DNA from 3 places in the Lysinibacillus sp. JK80 genome. Region 2 is predicted to be linked to each of the others. Evidence: riboswitches for the same ligand, from Rfam matches in the RefSeq annotation. Region 2 holds a riboswitch; each other region holds the start of a gene.

What was found. Region 2 has a riboswitch for thiamine pyrophosphate ahead of thiM (hydroxyethylthiazole kinase). Riboswitches for the same ligand answer to the same signal wherever they lie in the genome.
Region 1: linked by a shared signal. The riboswitch ahead of thiT (energy-coupled thiamine transporter ThiT) and the one ahead of thiM (hydroxyethylthiazole kinase) in region 2 are both predicted to bind thiamine pyrophosphate.
Region 3: linked by a shared signal. The riboswitch ahead of thiC (phosphomethylpyrimidine synthase ThiC) and the one ahead of thiM (hydroxyethylthiazole kinase) in region 2 are both predicted to bind thiamine pyrophosphate.

The regions. Positions count from the first base shown of each region.
Region 1 is NZ_CP058997.1:3,945,664-3,953,524, reverse strand. It holds gene HXV90_RS19885 (AAA family ATPase) at 1-2,828, shown strand, start outside; gene HXV90_RS19880 (hypothetical protein) at 2,866-2,988, opposite strand; gene HXV90_RS19875 (magnetosome magnetite crystal formation protein family) at 3,044-3,367, opposite strand; TPP riboswitch at 3,493-3,600, shown strand; gene thiT (energy-coupled thiamine transporter ThiT) at 3,734-4,294, shown strand; gene map (type I methionyl aminopeptidase) at 4,457-5,212, shown strand; gene HXV90_RS19860 (hypothetical protein) at 5,242-5,955, opposite strand; gene HXV90_RS19855 (polyphosphate kinase 2 family protein) at 6,155-6,979, shown strand; gene HXV90_RS19850 (GNAT family N-acetyltransferase) at 7,139-7,726, shown strand; gene HXV90_RS19845 (beta-class carbonic anhydrase) at 7,799-7,861, opposite strand, start outside.
Region 2 is NZ_CP058997.1:3,353,729-3,361,589, forward strand. It holds gene sppA (signal peptide peptidase SppA) at 1-750, opposite strand, end outside; gene mbcS (acyl-CoA synthetase MbcS) at 937-2,520, opposite strand; TPP riboswitch at 2,711-2,808, shown strand; gene thiM (hydroxyethylthiazole kinase) at 2,892-3,659, shown strand; gene thiD (bifunctional hydroxymethylpyrimidine kinase/phosphomethylpyrimidine kinase) at 3,647-4,471, shown strand; gene thiE (thiamine phosphate synthase) at 4,461-5,105, shown strand; gene HXV90_RS16865 (alpha/beta-type small acid-soluble spore protein) at 5,176-5,394, opposite strand; gene thiI (tRNA uracil 4-sulfurtransferase ThiI) at 5,540-6,748, opposite strand; gene HXV90_RS16875 (cysteine desulfurase family protein) at 6,749-7,861, opposite strand, start outside.
Region 3 is NZ_CP058997.1:2,849,805-2,857,665, forward strand. It holds gene HXV90_RS14340 (catalase) at 1-181, shown strand, start outside; gene thiC (phosphomethylpyrimidine synthase ThiC) at 305-2,083, opposite strand; TPP riboswitch at 2,224-2,338, opposite strand; gene HXV90_RS14350 (AEC family transporter) at 2,399-3,328, opposite strand; gene HXV90_RS14355 (methyl-accepting chemotaxis protein) at 3,439-5,538, opposite strand; gene HXV90_RS14360 (S-layer protein) at 5,794-7,425, shown strand; gene HXV90_RS14365 (hypothetical protein) at 7,484-7,699, opposite strand; gene HXV90_RS14370 (hypothetical protein) at 7,756-7,861, opposite strand, start outside.

The DNA of each region.
Region 1 (7,861 bases), 590 kb from region 2:
AAATGCATGGAAAGGTCTATCAAATAGTACGACAGCCAGGTCATATTAAAGAAAAAAATAAAACGGTTACTGGAAAGAAAATAGAGCTAGCAGAAGTAAAAGACGGAAAGCTAGATTATAGCATTGTAGAGAAACAGCAAACGCTTGAAGTCGATAAGAAAGTGCAGGAAATCATAGGTCTCACAAAAGATCAATTTAGCCAAATTATCATGCTACCTCAAGGTGAATTTAGAAAACTATTAACCTCTGATTCAACAAATAAAGAAGTAATTTTACGGAAAATATTTAAAACAGATCGTTTCGGTGTCATGGCGAAAAAGCTTGATGCCAAGCGTAAAGAAGCAGAAAGTGATCTTGAGCGTGCCAAACAATTAAAGGAACATTTACTAGGTCAAATTGTGGGCGCCTTACCACAACGTTCTTCCGCTTTATTTACATTGATTGCTGATAATACCGAAAATTTACATCAACTGACAGAGGCACTTGATGAGGAGCTTAGCTACTATAAGAAATGTGGAGAAGATGAACAGTCATACTATGAAGAAGCATATAGCCTTCATCAAAAAGAGCAGGAATATTATCGCTTAGCAAAAACGCTAAATGAGCAATTTGATGAACAAGCTAATCGACAGCAACGGCTGCAAATGCTTTTACAACAGCAGGATTTATACCAAGCAAAGGAGAAGGAGATTGCTTTAGCAGAACAAGCAGAGCGACTTGTGCTGCTCGAACAACAATGCAAGGATTTACGTGCTGAACTGAATGTTAAAGAGATAGCATTTCAACAAGCAAAGGTTAAGCAACAGCAGTCACAAGAAAAGTTGCAAGAAGCACAAGAAAAAAATGAGATAGAGCAGGCTAAAGAATCTGAACGACAGCAAATCTTACAGCAGGAAATGCAGATGTTAGCGCTATTACCGAAATTTGAAGCCTATGAAAACAATATACAGCAGCTGCAAATAGCGGAGCAATATGCTGAAAATGCAAAACGAGCAGTAAATGATAACGTCAAACTTTTGGAAAATGAACAAGAGCAATTACAGCATTTTTCTCAATCATTAGAAGGCTATGAAAAACAGGTTGAACCCTATGAAAGCTATTTAGAACAATTACCGAAACTACGGGAACAGGTTGCTTTAATCAAGCAAGCGGATAAATATAAACATGCCGTAGATTTAGCTAAGCAGGATGTAGTTGCTTCAGAAAGTCTCTATCAAGAAAGTAAAGAGTCTCTTCAACTTTTGCAGCAACGATGGCTGGCGAGTCAAGCTAGTATTTTAGCAGAACAACTGAAGGAAGGAGAACCCTGTCCTGTTTGTGGTAGTATGACACATCAGAAAGCACACAATGAGCAACTGGAAGTTATTGAGCTTGCTCAAGTGGAAGCATTAAGAGCGAAGGCATCATCAGACGAGCGTAAGTATTTGGAGAAAGAGGCATTTTTAGCATCAGCGCAGCAACTTCTTCAAGATACATGGCGACAACTCGAGGCTCAACATATTAAACAAGAAGACCAACCACAGATCACCGCTACTTTACATGAAGTGGAACAAGAGATTGCTGCATTAAAAATTATTCAACATCAATTAGCTGATGTGCGATTAAAAATAAAGCATCAGCATGACCGAATAGAGCAGCTACGAAATAAGCATATGAAGCTAGAGCAATATTTAGCAGAGCAGATAAAAGAATGGACAAAATTACAAGCGGTTGTAGACGAACAACTTAAGCAGATGCCCCCTAATTTACCAACTTTACAGCAATTAAAGCAACAACTTAATGAAGTTAGTAAACAGAAAGAAGAGCTTCAAAAAAGTTGGCAAGTGAGTCAAGAAAATTTGCATGCAGCAAAGGAAGCAGCTAGCAATGCAACACTAACTGTAGAAATTGCCAAACAGTCCTTTGAGGAATTACAGCTTAAAATGAATGAAAAGCTTCAGCAATTTTCAGCAGATATGCAAGAAATAGGTTTCGAAAGCTATGAGGCTTATGCAACTGCTAAACGGAGTACCATACAATTGGATGCACTTCGAAAAGCATGTAGCGACTATGCTTTACAAGTACACACGTTGCAAATTCAGATTACCGAAGGGGCTACATACCTTCAAGGAAAAGAGAAGCAAGATTTAGAGGCGATGGAAGCAAGAGTAGAACAGCAGCGAATTTCCTATGAGGAAGCATTTAAACGTTTGCAACAGATGAATGGCTTTATACAAGCATGCCAAGGCTTTAGTGAAAGGGTGGAAGAAATAGCGAAAGAGCTTCATTTACTTGAACAAGAAGCAGGAAGAGTAAAGGAGCTCTATGGATTATTAAATGGACAAAATTCGAAAAAGCTATCCTTTGAGCGTTATATACAAATTAACTACTTAGATCAAATTACAGAAGCCGCAAATATACGTCTGTATCATTTATCAAACGGTCAATTTGAGCTTAGACGTTCAGATAGATTAGAAAAGCATGCGAAGCAAAGTGGCCTTGGTCTTGATGTTTATGATGCTTATACAGATCAATTACGAGATGTCAAAACTTTATCAGGTGGCGAAAAGTTTAATGCTTCGTTGAGCCTTGCATTGGGGATGGCAGATGTGATTCAAAGCTACCAAGGTAATATTCATATTGAAACGATGTTTATTGATGAGGGCTTTGGCTCGCTTGATGAGGAATCACTAAATAAAGCAATCGATACATTAATTGATTTGCAGGATTCTGGTCGTATGATTGGCGTTATTTCGCATGTACCTGAATTGAAATCTGCGATGCCAGCAGTTTTACATGTGGAAAAAACATTAAATGGCCATAGTCAAACCCATTTTGAAGTGAAATAAAACGAAGGCGTATTTCTAAAAGGAATACGCCTTCGTTTTATTTTTTTCGAGTTGTGGTTGTAGGCGTTGTGCCCTTTTTTGCAGCCATTACTTTTTTTACGATAGGAATAACAATAGGTGCTAACTTAACGGCAGTTTTTACAACGTTTGATACTTTCATCCCAAAACAGCTCCTTTTACAATTACTACTACCTGTTTCACTTAAAAATAAAACATTAACGGATAACACGAACAGCCTGAATTATATTCCAAATCACAATACCGAGTGAGACGAGAGCATAGATGGCGAATGAAGCAAACCAAATAATCATCACTGTCTTGTTACTGGAGGTTGGATCTAAACTAAATGTAGAAAAAACAAAGACAACAAAGAATAGAATGCCAAAAACAAAGGGTATTAAATGAGAGACAAGTGCACGAATCGAATGGCTTTTTACATCACTGTCTTTTGTCACGAAATATACAATTAATGGAACGATAAAAGGGGCGAAGAAAATACTAAGATAACTAAAGGCAGCTAAAATTTTTTGATTCTCCATAGTTGTACCTCCTTTTTAAATATTTACGCATGAAAAACAGCAAAGTTTCAAAAAAATGATGTATGGAAGGTTGTAATCCTTCAATCCTTTGCGTACAATGAGAGTGTTCAAATAAATTCAGATGTAACGACCACAAGGGGAGCTGATGATGTCAGCTGAGACTGGGCACGTAATGCCTTGACTCTTCGAACCTGTAAGTTAACGCTTGCGTAGGGATGTGGATAGAAACCGACACTTGTACGATGTGAGGCTCTGTCCTGACATCTTTTTTTCGTCCTTAAAGGAAAAAGGTGTCAGAAAGAGACATATCAGCGCTTTTCTATTCCTGCTCTTGTATCCTACATCGGAACAAAGGAGAGAATATGTATGGACAAAAAAAGACTATTAATGCTAGTGGAGATTGCGATTTTTGCAGCGATAGGTCTCGTACTGGATCAGGTTTCCTTTAAAGTATGGGCACAAGGCGGCTCAGTTAGTCTTGTTATGGTACCGATTATGTTAATAGCATTTCGCTGGGGCTTAGTAGCTGGTCTTACTACGGGACTACTTGTGGGTGTTATGCAAACAATGTTTGGTTCTTATATCGTGCACTGGCTACAAGGATTACTAGATTATGGCGTTGCTTTTACTGTTGTAGGATTAGCGGCGGTTGTACGTGGACCAGTGTTAGACGCTGCTAAACATATGAACAAAACAAAAATGGCACTTTATATAATCATAGGTACCGTTTTTGCAGGCTTCTTACGATACACAGCACATACAATTGCTGGTGCTGTATTTTTTGCCGAATATGCGGGTGACCAAAATGCATGGATCTATTCCATCATCTACAATGGTACATATATGCTACCAGCAACCATTTTAACGGCTATCGTTGGTGTTCTTTTATTCACAGCCGCTCCCCAATTAATGCAAAGAAAAGCTTAATGCTAGTCCCTTCACATGAGTGGAGGGACTTTTTTGTCGTGAATAACTCTTTTAGCACTTTGCAAAGTAGGAAAGCATACAATATTTAAAGCGTTTATCGTTATACGCATAAAAAGTTATGTTATATTAAAGAATAGATATTAGATGAAAGGGACGTTATACATGATTGTAAAAACGCAAGAAGAGATTGAAGCTTTTAAAAAAATAGGACGCATTTGTGCTGAAATTCGCGAAGCAATGAAAGCTGCCACAAAACCAGGTGTTACAACACTTGAGCTTGATGAAATTGCTGGTCGCATGTTTGCAGAGGCTGGCGCTATTTCAGGACCAAAGGGAGAATATGATTTTCCAGGGTATACATGTATTAGCGTCAATGAAGAAGTAGCACATGGTATTCCAGGAAAGCGTGTTATTCAAGAGGGAGATATCGTAAATATTGATGTTTCAGGCTCTTTAAATGGCTATTTTGCTGACACAGGTATTTCATTTGTTGTGGGTGATGGCTATGAGGACAAAGAAAAACTTTGCCGTGTTGCTAAAAGTGCCTTTGATCGAGCAATGACAAAGGTAAAGGCTGGATCTAAATTAAATCAAATTGGCAAAGCTGTTGAGCGCGAGGCAAATGTTAATGGGTTAACTGTTATTATGAATTTAACAGGTCATGGCTTAGGTCAATCTTTACATGATGAACCAAATCATATTTTAAATTATTACGATGCATGGGATTCTACTATTATGAAAGAAGGTATGGTCCTTGCGGTTGAGCCATTTATCTCAGCAAAGGCAGAGCATATCGTCGAAGCAGGTGATGGCTGGACATTCGTGACGCCTGATAAATCACTTGTAGCTCAAATCGAACATTCAGTCATTGTAACAAAAGATAAACCAATTATCTTAACGTCATTAGACGAAGAATAGGATGTAATGAAAAAATCCTGCTAACCAATTTATTTTTGGTAGGCAGGATTTTTTTTAATAAATAAAATGCCAACAAAGAGAACACCGCATAAAAATAAAGCGGCTGTAGTGACAAGTAGCTCATCAAAACCATTATGTATGGCGATTCCAATATAAGCCCAAATAAAAACACTTGGATACATAACATCAAAGTGATGGAAACGGATATGTAGCGCAATGGCTCCTCCTAAAGTAAGTAAAATCACTGCCCAAAGAGGCGTACTAAGACCAAAGCCGTTCCAACCATAAGCCGTTAACGTAAAGCTTGTATTTGTGATAAAAATAAATGTCATCCATGCTAAATAAATAGAGAAAGGAATACGACCAAACAAGGATTTGTCCTGAAGAGGGTACGTATTATACAACATAAACAAATACAAGACTAAGAGTAATGTAATGCCAAGAGAAACAATAAATAACTCATGGTGCCAGACATATATCGTCAATGCTTGTAATATATTTATGCAACTAAAAAGCGCAGACTGTTTCAAAGTTGTCTTTTTCATGTTCATAACTAACCAATAACCGAGTAAAAAATAAATGATAATCCAAATTACATGACTTACACTAACTGGTGCAAATACAACAGAAAAACGATTAGCGATTTCTAGCGAAGATTGACCGTTGATGTTCACGAAAAAGGATGAAAAGGTTAGGATGATTGAGACAAGATAAGAGATTGTCATCAAGATAAACCGAGGCATGTTTTCCTCTCCCTTCGTGTTAGATTGTATAGGGAAAAGACAAATAAGTATAGTACTGTCACTTTTTTTATTATAACGGAAATTTCCAACAATGTATCGTGTTGTTTTACTATTAATACCTACAATTTACCATGTCTGATAGGCATCCATATATTTCTTTAGTACAATAAGAATAGCCAAATAAAAGGAGTGAAGTTTCATGACACAAAATTTGAAAAATCTAGATCTAACTGTTGAACTAGACAAAAAGATGTATAAAAAGAAATTAAAAGTACTCCAATATGAAATGTTGAACGCACAACAATTTTTATTAAAAAACAAGATTGGCTTGATTTTGGTATTTGAAGGAATGGATGCAGCTGGTAAAGGTGGCGCTATTAAACGATTAATCGAACGTGTCGATCCCCGCGGTTATGTTGTACATCCTATTTCTGCTCCTCAAGCTCATGAATTACGCTACAATTATTTACAACGATTTTGGAGAAAATTGCCTCAACATGGGCAAATCGCTATTTTTGATCGCTCGTGGTATGGCCGCGTACTAGTAGAACGCATCGAAGGATTCGCAACAAAGGATGAATGGTCTCGTGCTTATGAAGAAATTAATAATTTCGAGAAGATTTTAACTGCTGGAGATTACATAATTATTAAGTTCTGGCTTCATGTTTCAGATGAGGAGCAATTAAAACGCTTTAAAGAACGTGAACAAAACCCTTATAAATCTTGGAAGTTAACAGCCGAGGATTGGCGCAATCGAGATAAAACACCTCAGTATATTGAAGCAGCAAATGCGATGTTTGAAAAGACAGATAAAAAAGATGCACCATGGGTCTTAGTCGCTGGAGATGACAAAAAGTATGCACGTGTTCAGGTGCTACAGGAAACTATTGCACACATTGAACGAGAGGCTCAAAGACGTGGTCTTCATTTAACAAATGTGTTAGACAATACTCAACTAGAGGAAGCTGATTCCTCCAGCTTAGAAATAGTAAACGAGAAAAAGAAAGAACAAAAAACTAAATAATTGATTTGTGCTGCTATGACAATAAGACATAAGATGTTTTGGTTGTAGCAGCCTGTTTTTTTACATACAATGAAATTAAATAGGGTTTGCAATTATGGCTTGTAGCCAATGAAACAAAGAGAAACGTATTGATTTTTATTGGAAGGCTAGTGTGGAGAAATGGTGCTTAAAATTTGGAATCTATTAAGAAAAAAGGGTGGGAATGTGGTAACAATAAAGGGGGAAAAATGCTACATCCGCACATTCCAAGAAAAAGATGCACGAAGTTTAACGGGTCTCGTAAGCCGTAATAAATACTTTTGGTCTATATACGAGCCACTGCAAAGACCTGAATACTATACAGTCGATGCTCAATACAAAAAAATTCAAGAAAGTCTCTATTTAATGGAGTCTAAGCGTGAATTTACTTTTGGTATTTTTGAGCATAGTACAAATAATCTAATAGGGCATATTGCACTTTATGCTGTCAAACGCTTACCGTACTCGAGTGCATTTGTTGGCTATGCGATGGATGAGATTTATGTTGGAAAGGGCATTGTCACAGAAGCTGTGAATATGGTGGTCCGATTTGCATTTGAACAAATTGGTCTACATCGTGTAGAGGCCTACGTATCGACACAAAATAATGCCTCCATGCGTGTATTAGAGAAGGCTGGATTTCAGCAGGAGGGTCTGCTAAGAAAGCTACTGTATATCAATGGTCATTGGGTAGATCACTATATGTATGCACGTTTAGAGGATGAATAGAAAAATAAGTGCCTATCTTCCACATAGAGAGGATAGGCACTTGCTCTTTTATGAATGTATGAAGAAATAATTTTATTGTTTATTTCCATCTTCAATTAAATCTAGATGACCTGTATTTGGATCAATTATTAAACC
Region 2 (7,861 bases):
ACGACCATCTGCAACCTTCTTCACTTCTGCTTCAGACATATTACGTCCCTGTTCTACAATATCTACAAATTCTTCGTACGTTTCATTAATCATATCTTGCATCATTGCACGTTCCTCTGCTGTCACTTCACGCATTGGACTTAGCATATCTTTATGCTCTCCCGATTTAAACGTTTCAAATTTGACTCCTACTTTTTCAGCCAGCTCTTGATAGTTAATTGATTGCATGATGACACCAATAGAGCCTGTTATTGTATCACGATGGGCAAATATTTTATCTGCTGGTGCAGAAATATAATAACCACCTGAAGCTGCCATAGAATCCATTGATACATAAATTGGAATTTGTCGTTCTTCTTTTATTTTTAGTAGCTTTTTATAGATATCTGCAGATTCCTTTACACCACCACCTGGTGAATTAACGCTTAAAACAACACCCTGTATGGACTCATCATATAAAATATTATCCAATTGTTCTAAGAAAAATTGATGATCATAGGCAACTGGTTGCCACAATGTACTTGAGCCGATATCTTGAATCGTTCCATCTACCTTTAAATAAGCAATTCGCTTATCAAAATTCTCCCCTTCAATGACATTTTCATATACATCTAAGCTATTACCTGCCATCAAGCTATCAAAATTACCTAGGAAATCTGCTTTAAATAGCGCAAAAATGGTATTAATTCCTAACGAAAATAGTAAAAGAACACCAGCCACTACTAAAGCAACCCACCTTTTTACATTCATGTCTTTCCGCCTCCTCAACACGTAATACGTATGACTTGCCAATTTGTTTCATTTTTTTGCAATAATTAAACACAAAAAGCTTTAAGCTATGTATTTCCTCATATTACCTTACCTAAAAAAAATAAAAAAATCAAAGTCCATACCTTTGATGAACTTTGATTTTCGACATTATTTCCTAGGAAATGATTATAATTGGAGGTGTTTGATTTCTTGTTGCCGTAATTCGACACGTCTAATTTTCCCAGAAGATGTTTTTGGTAGTTCCTCTACAAATTCAATAGTACGTGGATATTTATAAGGAGCGGTCAATGATTTAACATGACTTTGGAGTGTTTGAATAAGCGCTCCATCACCTTTTTCACCATTGCGCAGAACAATAAATGCTTTGACAATATTTCCTCTTACTTTATCAGGGCTCGCTATAACAGCAGCCTCTTTTACAGTTGGATGTTTCATTAAAGCATCCTCTACTTCAAAAGGGCCAATTGTATAGCCTGAGGATATAATAACATCGTCTCCTCGTCCGTCAAACCAAAAGTAGCCATCTTCATCTTTATAGGCACGATCTCCTGTAATATACCAATCCCCACGAAACTGTAAATTTGTACGTTCAGGATCATTTAAATATTTTTTAAAGAGTGCTGGCGTTTCGCGATGAACAGCAATATCACCAACTTCTCCGATTGTAACAGGTTTGCCCAAATCATTAATAATTTCAACAGTGTTGCCAGGAGTAGGTTTTCCCATAGAGCCAACTCTCGCTTCCATCCCTACCATTGTGCCTACCAATAATGTATTTTCCGTTTGTCCATAGCCATCTCGCACTTGTAATTTGAATGTTTCCAAGAATACTCTTATAACCTCACTATTTAATGGCTCACCAGCTGATACAGCTTGGCGAATTGCACTTAAATCATATTCATGTAAATTTTCAAGCGCTGCCATAAAACGATATTCAGTTGGTGTACAGCATAGTACATTGATTTTGAATCTCTCAAGCAATGCTAAATAAGAAGCTGCTTCAAATTTACCTTTGTAGACAAATGCAGTAGCACCACTGCCTAAAGTAGCTAGAAATGGACTCCAAATCCATTTTTGCCACCCTGGTGCTGCAGTCGCCCAAACAATATCATTTTCTTGTACACCCAACCAATGTGGTGCTGTTGTTCGTAAATGAGCATAGCCCCAACTATGCGTATGCACTGCTGCTTTTGGATTTCCTGTTGTTCCGCTTGTATAGGCTAAAAATGCATTGTCTGTGCTTTTTGTTGGGATAGGATTTATGTAGGTTGTAGGTTGATTATTCATTTTTTCAAGTATGTTCTGCCAAGGTTCATGTGCATTCCCTATGACAAATTGCAGTATGTCTTGTAAATTCCCCACTTTATCGAACTGTTCAATATAGGGTTCAAATGCAATAACTGCTTTAGCATTTGCATGATGAATTCGATACTCAATATCCTTTGTTCTTAACATCTCAGAACTTGGAATAATAGTTAAACCCGCTTTCAATGCAGCAATATACACAATATATGCTTCAACCGAACGTGGTACCATTACTAAAATGACATCACCTTTCTTTAAACCTTGCTTGGTGAATACATGTGCTGCTTGATTTGCTTTTTCCAATAAATGTGCATATGTAATACATTGGATGTCTTGGTTTTCTTCATAAATGATTAAAGCATTTTTGGCTGCATCCTGAGCATATTTTTCAATTTCCTCTACTATGTTATACCATTCTGGTGCAACTAAATCTTGTCTTTTCATGGCAATTGCCCCCTTTTGTTATGACACATTATAAAACTCTTTTTTCAGCATTTTCAATGGTTTGTGCTTAATTTCGGTAAAGTCATGACAACTATCATACCCTCCTATATGGCATCGGTCACATTTTATCTATAGGAAAACTTGCTATTGAATACAAATGAAAAGTATGGTACATTTTGGTCAACTAAAAGCAAGATTGCAGGGGGACTCGTAAGAGTTGAGAAGGTAAAACCTGACCCTTTGAACCTGTTAGTTAATACTGACGTAGGGAGCAATAAACATCGTTTTCAGATGAAAGGCTCTTTTCGTGCATTTTTACACAAAAAGAGCCTTTTTTGCATGCTTACGTCCATCCCTAAAGGAGGACTACAATGATTTTTCAAACAATTCGTCAACAGCAACCACTTATCCATTGTATAACCAATTATGTAGTGGCAAATTTTCAAGCAAATGGTTTATTAGCGATAGGTGCTTCACCAGTAATGGCCGATGACTACCAAGAGGTAGAGGAGATGGTGGCCATTGCTCAAGCATTATTAATTAATATTGGAACACTTAATGATCGCACAAAAAGTGCCATGTTATTAGCAGGTGAAAAAGCCAATAAACTTGGTATTCCTGTTATTTTAGATCCTGTCGGAGTTGGAGCCACAACTTATCGTAAGGAAACCGTAAGATACTTACTTGAAAACATACACTTTGCCGTGATTCGCTGTAATCTCGGCGAGCTAGCAGCAATAGTTGGTGTAAATTGGCAACAAAAGGGTGTCGATAGTGGTCATGGCACTATCGCTATGGAATTAGAAGCCACATCATTGGCTCAACGCTATCAATGCATTGTTATTGTCACAGGAGAACGCGATTTTATAACTGATGGCAAGCATAGCCAATGGATCGCTGGTGGTCATCCACAAATGACGGAAGTAACGGGTACAGGTTGTTTACTTAGCGCAATTTGTAGCGCAGCCTATAGTGTAAGCCATAATCCTTACCAACAATTAACAGAAACACTTACTTACTATAAAAAAGCAGGTGTACTGGCATCCGCATTTACTGCAGACATTGGTGATTTTCAAATAGCCTTACTCAATGCTATACATCGCTTATCAAAGGATGGTGCAGCTTCATGCATATTGTAACAACAATCGCTGGCTCAGATAGTGGTGGTGGCGCGGGTATACAGGCTGATTTAAAAACATTTCAGGAATTAGAAGTGTTTGGTACTTCTGTTATTACTGCTCTAACTGCTCAAAATACTTTGGGTGTAACAGGTGTTTACCCTATTGACGTTTCCTTTATAAAAAAACAATTCGAGGCCTTAGTAGAAGATTTTCCAATCGCTGCGATTAAAACAGGAATGCTTTATTCCTCAGAAATTATCAAAGCAATTGCACACAAGATCAGGGAGCTAAACATTCCACTGATTGTTGATCCGGTGATGATTGCAAAAGGTGGGGAAAGCCTATTACAGCAAGAAGCTATCGATGCCTTACGCTCAACTTTATTACCACTTGCTACGGTTGTTACGCCCAATATACCCGAGGCAGAGACACTTACTGGGAGATCTATTCATCATTTTGAAGATATGAAAGAAGTAGCTCAAAGCTTGTTACAGCTAGGTGTACAATGTGTCATCATTAAAGGTGGTCATTTAGCAGATCCACTTTATGCCATTGATTATGTATTTTGCAAAAATGGACGTTCTTTTTCTTTGCAGTCTCCACGAATCCAAACAAAAAATACGCATGGTACTGGATGTACATTTTCCGCAGCACTTACTGCTTTTCTTGGACAAGGATTTGCTCTGGAAAATGCCATTATAGAAGCTAAAAAATTTATCCAATTAGCTATTATGTATGATTTATCGATTGGAAATGGTCATGGACCCACTAATCATTTTGCTTATCAACAGTATAAGGAAGGCTGTGAGGTGATTATTCATGAAACGTGAGGATTTGGAGCTTTATTTTATTATGGGTACGAGCAATGTTCCTTCTCAAGAACAACCCATCTATATCCTAGAAAAAGCCTTGCAAGCAGGCATTACAATGTTTCAATTTCGTGAAAAAGGTCCTCACGCGTTAACTGGACTTGCCTATGAACAATTTGCACGCCAATGTCAAAAATTATGTCATCATTATAAAGTGCCCTTTATTATTAATGACGATGTTGATCTAGCGATACGACTAGGAGCTGATGGTGTTCATATCGGACAAGATGATTTACCTGTAAGTGTAGCACGTAAAAGAATCGGGAACATGATTCTTGGTGTATCTGTCCATTGCGGGGAAGAATTGCAAATAGCTATTAACCATCAAGCTGATTATGTTGGTATCGGTCCAATCTTTCCAACATCCTCTAAAAGTGATGCACAACCACCATGTGGTACATCTTTTTTACAGGAGGCTCATTCATTACATCCTGAATTACCAATTGTAGCAATCGGTGGAATTAATTTCACAAATGCTCATTCTGTATTTCAAACGGGGGTTGATGGTGTTGCTGTTATTTCAGCTATTTGTCAAAGCAAAGATGTTGATCATACAGTAGCTACATTTAGATCCCTATCTCGTATAAATAAATGATCAATAAACAAACTAAAACCAGTGCCTTTTACGGTCACTGGTTTTAAGTTTATAAATGCTTAATCAGCATTTATTGGTTGTTGTTTGGCATACCTTTTAATTGAGATTCTGCCATTTGTACAAGACGTTTAGTGATTTCACCACCAACGGAACCGTTGGCACGAGCTGAAGCTTCAGCTCCTAATTGAACACCAAATTCTTGTGCAATTTCGTATTTCATTTGATCTAGTGCTTGTTGTACACCAGGTACTGCAAGCTGGTTTGAACTACGGTTGTTGTTTGAAGCCATGTTTCTCACCTCCTTGTGAATATAGAATGTGCGATATTAGATTTTTAATACAAAAAATTTAGAGGTAAATTGTACCTCTATTGGAATAACAATATCCATACAAAAAAGCCGTCTCAAAATGGGCTTTGAGACGGCTTTTGAATCCTTATAGTAGATCTGCAAATTTATCTTGTTGTTCTTCTTTCTTAGGGAAAATATAGACCTCGCGATTCTTCACTGCTCGCTCGATCAATTCATCAAAGTCAGAGAAGCTTTCATAATGCTCAACCTTTTCAAGCTTCGGTTTTGTTTTTGGACTTGCTGGTGTAAAAATCGTGCAGCAATCTTCAAATGGCTGAATAGATGTTTCGTATGTGCCGATTTTTTCTGCAATATCAATAATCTCTAATTTATCAGTTGAAATCAGCGGACGAAGGATAGGTGTATTTGTTACTGCGTTTATTGCTGTTAAACTTTCAAGCGTTTGACTCGCCACCTGTCCAAGACTTTCGCCCGTTACAATAGCAAGTGCACCAATTTCCTCACGCACCTGATCAGCAACCTTCAACATCATTCGGCGTGTTGTCGTCATCGATACATTAGAAGGTACTTTTTCTTTAATAAGAACTTGTATTTCAGTAAAAGGAATGACATGCAAGCGAATACTAGCACCAAATTTTGTTAATTCATTGGCAAGCACCTTAACTTTTTCCAATGAATTTTGGCTTGTATAAGGTGGACTAAAGAAGTGAATTGCCTCTAATCGCACACCACGCTTCATCATTAAATAACCTGCGACAGGGCTATCAATACCGCCAGATAGCATTAATAAAGACTTGCCATTTGATCCTACAGGCATTCCACCTGCACCAGGAATGACTTGTGCCATCATATAAGTTGCATCATGGCGAACTTCTACACGTAGCTCAATATCAGGCTGCTTCACTTTAACAGATAAATTTTGAAATTGTGGTAAAACATAGCCACCGATCTCACGTTGGATGGCATGAGATTCTAAAGGAAATGTTTTATCAGTACGTTTTACCTCTACTTTAAATGTATGTGGCTCATCTTTAAATGTCTCCATAATAGTGATAGCGAGCTTTTTCATACTGTCCATATCTTTTTCGCATGCAGCGACAGGGCTAAATGATTGAATACCAAAAATTTTAGGTAAACCTGTAATTAGCATTTGCATTTGTGCTTCGTCTTCTATGGCAATAAACATACGGTCACGTTCTGTGCGAATATGCAGTTGTCCTAAATCTGCAAAGGCATGACGAATATTTTCACGTAAACGGCGGATAAAATCCATTTTGTTGCGACCTTTTGTAGAAAGCTCACCATATCTAATTAAAATTTCTTTCCAAATCATTTACTTATTTTCTCCTTTGAGTTCCAACATTACTTCTGCTAGTACTTGTTTAAAGTTTTCTATATCTTCTATTGTGTTATGTGCGCCAAAGCTAAGGCGAATCACGCCTTTTTTATAATGCTCATCAAGGTGAAGCGCCTCGACAACATGACTTGTTTTCGTTTGCTTGGAAGAACATGCACTTGATGTCGACACAATGACACCACGTTTTTGCATAGCATTAATAATGACTTCCCCTTTTAAATCACGAACACTAAATGACACAATATGCGCAGCTCCCTGTGGGGTTGATAAAACATGGACTGCTTCGCCATAACTTTCTAGCTGAGTTCGGATTTCATCGTGCCATTGACGGTATTTATTTGTGCGTTCGTTCATTGTTTCAACAGCAAGTCGAGCCGCTTTCGCTAAAGCAACAGCTTGCGGAACTGCTACAGTACCACTACGCATACCAAATTCCTGACCTCCACCAAGAGCAAAGGGCTGCCATCTTATGGGTTTACGGAATGCTAACACTCCTGAGCCTTTAAAGCCATGAATTTTATGACCAGAGATAGAAATACAGTCAGGTCCTTCTTCTTTAAAGGATATTGCTAATTTCCCAAAGCTTTGCACAGCATCAACATGAAAGGCAGCACGACTCATTTCATGAATCATTTTTGCTGCTTCCTTAATAGGCTGAATTGCGCCCATTTCATTATTCACATGCATGATGCTAACTAAAATTGTTTCTTTTCGTATTTTAGTACGAAGCTCATCTAGAGAAATCACCCCTCTTCGATCGACACGAAGATATTCAACATCATAGCCCTCTTTTTCAAGTTGTTTCATTGTTTCTAGCACTGAGGGATGTTCAATTTCAGTCGTTAAAATATGCTTTCCTATATGCGTATTACTACGTGCTATGCCAAAAATAGCTGCATTATTTGATTCTGTACCACCTGAAGTAAATAGCACATTTTTTGCCTCTGTCTGCAAAATATCTGCTACTTGCTCACGCGCACGTATTAATAAATCATTTGCTTCAACACCCATAGCATGGATGGAAGCAGGGTTGGCATAATACTGCTCATTTACAACCATAAAAGCCTGCATAACCTCTTTTAAAGGCTT
Region 3 (7,861 bases), 500 kb from region 2:
CTTATTTGAAAATACCGCGAACGATATGGCTTCTGTTGAAGAATTCATCAAACGCCGTCACATCCTTCACTGCTATCTAGCTGACCCAGCATATGGTGAAGGTGTCGCTAAAGCGATGGGTCTTTCCTTAGAAGGTATGGACCTTACAAATCCATATGTAAAACAACCAACAAACGTTTAATATTCCACTTTATTATTGATATCCAAATCCAACTTTCACTCCATGTGAATCCACTATTCACATGGAGTTTTTTTATTAAGAAAAGGCCTATGTCTATTTTTTTGACATAAGCCTTTTCTTTCATTATTGGTAAATTTGACTGCCTGCTTTTTTAAACTCCTCAGCCTTTTCTTTCATACCTTGATGGATCGCTTCAGTCGTATTCAAATCCTTATCTTTCGCATAATTACGAATATCCTGTGAAATTCTCATGCTACAGAATTTAGGTCCACACATAGAACAAAAGTGTGCTGTTTTTGCTCCCTCTGCTGGCAGTGTCTCATCATGATATTCCACTGCACGCTCGGGATCTAGTGACAGATTGAATTGATCACGCCAACGGAACTCAAAGCGCGCTTTAGACAGTGCATCGTCTCGTTGTTGTGCACCTGGATGACCTTTTGCTAAATCAGCAGCATGTGCAGCAATTTTATAAGTGATAACGCCCACACGAACGTCCTCGCGATTCGGTAAACCAAGATGCTCTTTCGGTGTCACATAACAAAGCATCGCTGTACCAAACCAGCCAATCATGGCTGCCCCAATGGCTGATGTAATGTGGTCATAACCTGGAGCAATATCTGTTGTGAGTGGTCCTAATGTATAGAAGGGAGCTTCCTTACAAACCTCTAATTGCTTGTCCATGTTTTCTTTAATCAAATGCATTGGTACATGACCTGGTCCCTCAACCATTACCTGAACATCATGCTGCCAAGCAATCTGTGTTAGCTCGCCTAGTGTTTCAAGCTCTGCAAATTGTGCCTCATCATTGGCATCTGCAATTGAGCCTGGGCGTAAACCATCACCTAAGGAAAAAGCAACATCATAGGCTTTCATAATTTCACAGATTTCCTCAAAGTGTGTATACAGGAAATTCTCTTGATGATGATATAAACACCACTGTGCCATTATAGAGCCACCTCGAGATACAATACCTGTCACACGATTTGCTGTTAGTGGTACATAGCGTAAAAGGACACCTGCATGAATGGTGAAGTAATCCACACCCTGCTCAGCTTGTTCAATGAGAGTATCACGATAAACCTCCCACGTTAAATCCTCTGCTACACCATTTACCTTTTCTAAAGCCTGATAAATTGGCACTGTTCCCACTGGCACTGCCGCATTTCGAATAATCCATTCTCTAGTTGTATGAATATGTTTACCAGTCGATAAATCCATAATATTATCTGCGCCCCATCGAGTTGCCCAGGTCATTTTCTCAACTTCTTCTGCAATGGAAGAAGATACAGCAGAATTCCCGATATTCGCATTGATCTTTACATGAAAATTACGCCCAATAATCATTGGCTCTGCCTCAGGGTGATTAATATTAGAAGGCATTATAGCACGCCCAGCTGCAATTTCTGAACGTACAAATTCAGGATCCATATTTTCACGAATCGCTACAAACTCCATTTCAGGCGTTATAATTCCCTTTCGTGCATAGTGAAGCTGTGTCACATTTTTACCTTTTTTAGCACGCAAAGGCTTTCTCGCCAACTCAGGGAAGACATTTTCTTGAATACGCGGGTCATCAACATGACGAAAGCCATTATCCTCCGGTTTAATGGAGCGTCCCTCATATGCTTCTACATCCCCTCGCTCTTGAATCCATGCATTTCGTAAGGCAGGTAAACCTTTCGTAATATCTACTTGGTAGGCTGGATCTGTATAGGGCCCACTCGTATCATATACTCGAATAGGAGCATTTTCTTCATTTCCAAAACTGCCTGTTGTCGGACTTAATGCAATTTCTCGCATAGGTACTAGAATATCTGGGCGTGATCCTTCCACATATACTTTTTTGCTTCCTTCAAAGCTGGACATAATGGTAATATTCTTTTCACTAATTGCTGACATGAGCTACTTCTCTCCCTTAAATTTATTTTGATATAAGGACCGATTCTAGCTCACCCCAACAATCCAAAAAATAAAGGCCGAATCCAAAATAATTATTTGGATCCGGCCACGAATGTAAAGGTCTATTGATTGCATACTCTGCAATAGCTTCTTAACTTTCCCACGCTGGTATGAGCCAGATCAGGTCCAAAGGGTCAAGAAACTTCGTAGCGTTTCCCTCTCAGCCTGACTCATCAGACTCCCCTAGTTAATACTATTTAGTTTGATGCTAGTGTAGCAGATAATACTAAGAGATGGAAGCTATTTTTTATCTTACTAGGTAAATAATACTTCTGCAAAATAGATCACAATGGTTACAGTTATACAGCTTACAATGGTTGAAAATAAAACAGCTTGCGCGGCTGTTGCTGATTCTACATCATATTCCAATGCTAGACTAGAACTATTGCGGGATGTTGGAAAAGCACTAGCTATAAACAGTGATTGTGCGACGACTCCATCTAATCCCAATATATAAATAATGGCCAATGCAACAGATGGTCCAATAATTAATCGCGTCAAACAGCTGATAAAGACGGTTTTATTAAACATTGATTTCATCTCTAATTGTGATAATTGCGCACCTAAAGTAATTAGAGCCACAGCAATAAATCCATCTGCCACATGTTCTACTGGTATTTTGATAAACTGTGGAATACCGATATCAAAATAATTCATAGCGACACCTATAATAAGCGCATGAATAATAGGCATTTTAAAGAAATCCTTGATGATTGTCATACCTGACTTTGTAGAAGAAATTAAATTGTATAAACCATATGTATACGTAGTCATATTTTGAAAGATTACGAGCATGACCTGAATGGCTACTCCAATAGGTTGCGTGGCAAATATCATTTGAGCCACTGGAATACCGTAATTACCCGAGTTAATGAGCACAACACTATTTTTAAAGACAGCTGCCTCTGTTCTAGCTAAACCTAACCCTTTTGCCATAAAGTGACTGAGTATCATTTGACTACCGATAAAGAGTACAATAAATAATCCGACCTCTCCCAGTACAGTTAATTCCACATGTGTTTCATATAAATTTACAAAAACAGCTGCTGGCATAAAGCAATATGTAATAAGCTGAGACAATGCTTTTAAATTAAAGCGAAATTTCTTTTGTAGTATAGCGCCTATTACAAGTAACACTAAAATAGGTACAACAATTTGAAAGAAAATCATTCCGAGATATATCATATCAATGTCCCCCTTCCAGTGTTAATAGTAGTGTTGAATTCCTTCTAGGTCAATTTCTCCGGCTTTCACCATAAAGAAGACTGCCTCTATATTGAAGGCAGCCTTTCTTTTTAAGCAAGCTTAAATCGGTTTACAACTTCTTGTAGCTCGTTTGAAATATCGTTCATATTTTGAATAGACTCTGCTACTTTTTGTAATTCTACTTGTTGATCCATTGCAGAAGCACTTACTTGTTCCGCAGAGGCTGCTGTTTGCTCTGAAATAGCCGAAATACTTTGGATAGCCATGATTGCCTGATTTTTATGCTCTAACATGCTAGATAGTTTATTCATTAAATCACTAATAGAATTTGCAATTGAACCCGACAAATCACTGCTATCTTTAAATGCTAGTTGCGTGCTTTGTACGGACTCATTTTGAGATTGCATTAAATCTGCATTAGATGCAATCACAGCAACCGTCTGCTGAGAATTTTCAAGAATACTTTCTACTGTACTCTTAATAATTTCTGTTTCATTCTTAGATTGTTCTGCTAGCTTTCTAACTTCCTCTGCAACTACAGCAAATCCTTTACCATGTTCACCAGCACGTGCAGCCTCAATACTTGCATTTAAAGCTAGCAGATTAGTCTGCTCGGTAATGCTTTGAATCGAAGCAATAATCTGATTAATATTGGCAATATTAGAAGCTAATGATTCCATTTGCTGCTGGATACGCCCATTCATTTCATTTGTCTCCATATTACGTTCTCTTAAACTTTCAACCTCATGCAATCCTTTTTCCGTTGTTACACCTGTTTTATGAGATAGCTCATCCATTTCATTAGAAAGAGCCGTAATAGCATCAATCTGATCTGATAAATCCATCATTCGATAATTTGTTTCTTCTGTATCCTCTGATTGCTTCGAAGCTCCTTGTGCAATCTCGTTGATAGCTACGGAAACCTCCTGACTAGAAGCAACTACCTCATTAAATGCCTCATTTACCTGATTAGAAGATTGGTTCAATAACCTCGCGGAATTTAGTACAGTTTGAATCGCACTATTGGTTTTATCTAACATATTATTATAGGCCACAGCAACTGCACCAATTTCATCAGGCTTAATATATCGCTCTTCTACCTTTTGTGTTAAATCCCCTTCGGCTGCAGTTTCAATCGATGCACGTAAAAATTTAAGTGGTTTTAATTGTTTATAGATGAATAACACACTTGCAGCTGTCATCAAAACCACCATAATAATGGAAGCAATAATCGTAAATACAAATACATGATTATATGTTTCTAGAATCTTTGATTCAGCTAACACGACTTGAACAGTCCATGTTTCGTCAATACCCTCTAAAATCATTGGAGCAAAAACATTATAGGCCTTTTCCTTCAGTTGATTAGAGTCAACGTACATACTTGTTAGTTCACCATTTTCCATTGTCTTACTAATACTTGTCCAAGTAGGATCCTCTTGCATATTGCGCCCAACTAGCTCATCACCAAAACTGTTAGCTGTTAGCACACCTTTATTCGTAATAATTGCCGCATAACCGCCTTCTGGGGCATTCGATTTTGTTAAATCATTTAAAAAATCTATTGATACATCGGCAGTCAATACACCGAAAAATGTCCCGGAAGCATTGATTAATGGCACTGAAATGGTTGTCATTAATACGGATTGGCCGTTTACATTATAATCATAGGGCTCTGTCAAAACTGCACGTCTCTCTTCTTTTGGTACCCAATACCATTCAGAAATACTCTTATCATCAATACCTTCGATTAGAGCAGTCGAGATATCATTTCCGTTCTTACTTAAATAAGGGATAAAACGTTTTTTAGTATCTACTAAAGCAGCTTCAGTTGGTTCTAAAATAATAGAATCTTGCTCAAAGATTGCTCCTACTCCAAGAATGTCATTATTGCTAGCTAAATTGTTTTCCATTACGTCTATGACACCCTTGGTAGACAACGTATTATTCTTCTCCATGCTTTCTATGATACGCTTTGTTGTTTGTAATGTCGTATTGGCTTTCTTAAATCTTTCACTCATAATAGCTGCAGAAGATTCAGCCGATTGTAATGTTCCATGCTCTGCGTCTTCAACACTTTGCTTTTTTATAATAATCCCCGTTATGACAGTATAGGATAAAAATAAAATAAGAAATAATCCTATTATAAGGGAAGAAAGTTTTAAGGCAATTCCTCTTGATTTTTTCATAACTAACACCCCCACTTTTATACTAATAATAATGGATGGATGATTGTATCACAATAAAATATTTAGCGAATAAAGTAGAAAATTTACAGAATTATAGAGAAAAATACCGATACTTCACCAAACATTTATTTTTCAATATAAAGGACTAATGACTTATTTGAATGGAGATTCATAGTAAAACATCCTCTTCTAATTCTAAATTATGGAAAAATATGATATATTAACTATTAAATAGAATGATTGGAGTGACTTAAATTGAAAAATAAAGCGCTATCAACATTAATGGTCACGGCTATTACAGCAACACTAGTATTACCAATGTCTACGGCAAGTGCCACAATATCTCAAATACAATCAAATTTATATGAGACACAGGTGGCAGCAGCCAAAAAGGTAATAGGTGAATCCGTAACGATCAAAAATATAACAAAAGATACTGTGATAACATCTAACGGTACATTTAGAATTCAATCTGCATTAAAGCCCCTATTCAATACATCAAATAAAACAGCATTATCCAATGCCCGAGCAACTATTGTCGTGAAAAACGGACAAATTACCGACGTTACAGCATTAATATTAAACAAAGCAGGTATTAGCAAAAAATCTGTTTATTTTGATGGAGGTAACGCACAAATCTCTGGAGACCTCACTGTTAACGCGGACTATGTAAAAGTTCAAAACGTTAGTGTGGATGGTCAGCTTATCATTACAAACAGAGTAAAAAAAGCTGTTACACTTGATGATGTAGTAGTAAGTGAAACAATTACACTAAAACCAATTGTAACGAAAAAGGTAAGTTGGCTATACGTTACTTTAATCGATATGAAATCATCAAACATCAATTTAGCCCGTACTAAAGTCAACGTATCGTCTGATCAACTTCTTTCCAAAGTAGAGGTAGTAGGCAAAGTAGAATCCTTTGGAGCAATGGCTAATATTGAAAAACTTACAATTGATGTAACAAAAGATTTCAACCTTTATGGAGAAGGTAAAATTGAGCAAATCGTTGTAAAAGATGGAGCTAAAGTAGCTTTAGATTCAGGGCATCTAGTAAATAATGTACAGGTGAACGATAGCCGTATCTCAGTAACGCTCCCTGTCATTGATAAAAAAGAACTTAATGCACTAATTGCATCCCCGCCATATGTACAAGTATCTGTAAACGGCTATGATATATTAAATACGGATAAATGGACAACACATACAGACCGTGCAGTATTTGATTCTGCTGTAGTGACTGCAAGAGCTGTAGCGAACAATAATAGCGCCTCTCAAGAACAAGTGAAGAACGCCATCATTCAATATAAAAATGCACTGGTAGTCTACCAGGCTGCACAAAAGAATGGCACAAAGTATGGCTACGGTGATAAGGCATCACTACAGTCTTTAATTAATTCTATTCAATATGTTACAGTGTCTTGGGATGGATCGAATATTCCATATAATTCTCAATGGACTACTCAATCAGAGAAAAACGCAATTGATTCTGCTGTTTCATCTGCTCAAGCAGTCGTAAATAATTATTATGCTACTCAAGCAGATATTGCCAATGCTATCAATAATTTAAATAATGCTATTTGGACTTATAAGAATGCCTATAAACCTGGAAATAGTGGACAATATGTTGATAAAACTTATCTACAATCACTTGTAAATCATGCAAAAGATATGTACGTGATGGTTTCAGAAAATGGGATAGGTATACCATCAACTACTAATTGGACAACATACAATGAGTGGTATATTTTTAACTCAGCCATTTCACACGCTGAATCACTTTTAGTTAATAGCAATTCGACTCAATCGGATGTTTCATATGCGGTAGATCAATTAAATAGTGCGATTTCTACCTACACGGGACAGTATAAGCCAGGTAAAAATTAGGCTGTTTGAAGTTAAAAACAGGACTCTGAAAGCTACAGAGTCCTGTTTAAAAAACTATCTAGTTAAAAGCATCTACTTGTATTATAGCATTTGCCTGCTTCCATCTACGATACCAAACCTCAACCTCCTCACTTAGTTCCACTGCCAAGTGCTCTTGAAGCATCTTTTTTAACAGCCAGTATTGCTCCTCAACGGCAGCTGAATTACTCAGTAGCTCATAAAGCTTCATTAAAGTAAAATAGTTATCTTCTGCATCAACGTATAGTTCTTGCACTTTTTCCTGCACCTTTATAGCAGCATTGTAACTTTCATTTCTTATGTAAAATTCGCTTAGTCGCTGAGCATGGTGCAACCACAGTCTCCTAAATAATCACCCGTATACATCTGGAATACTTGTTCATGTTCATCGACTGTTGTCTGCTGTATTGAAGGTAAT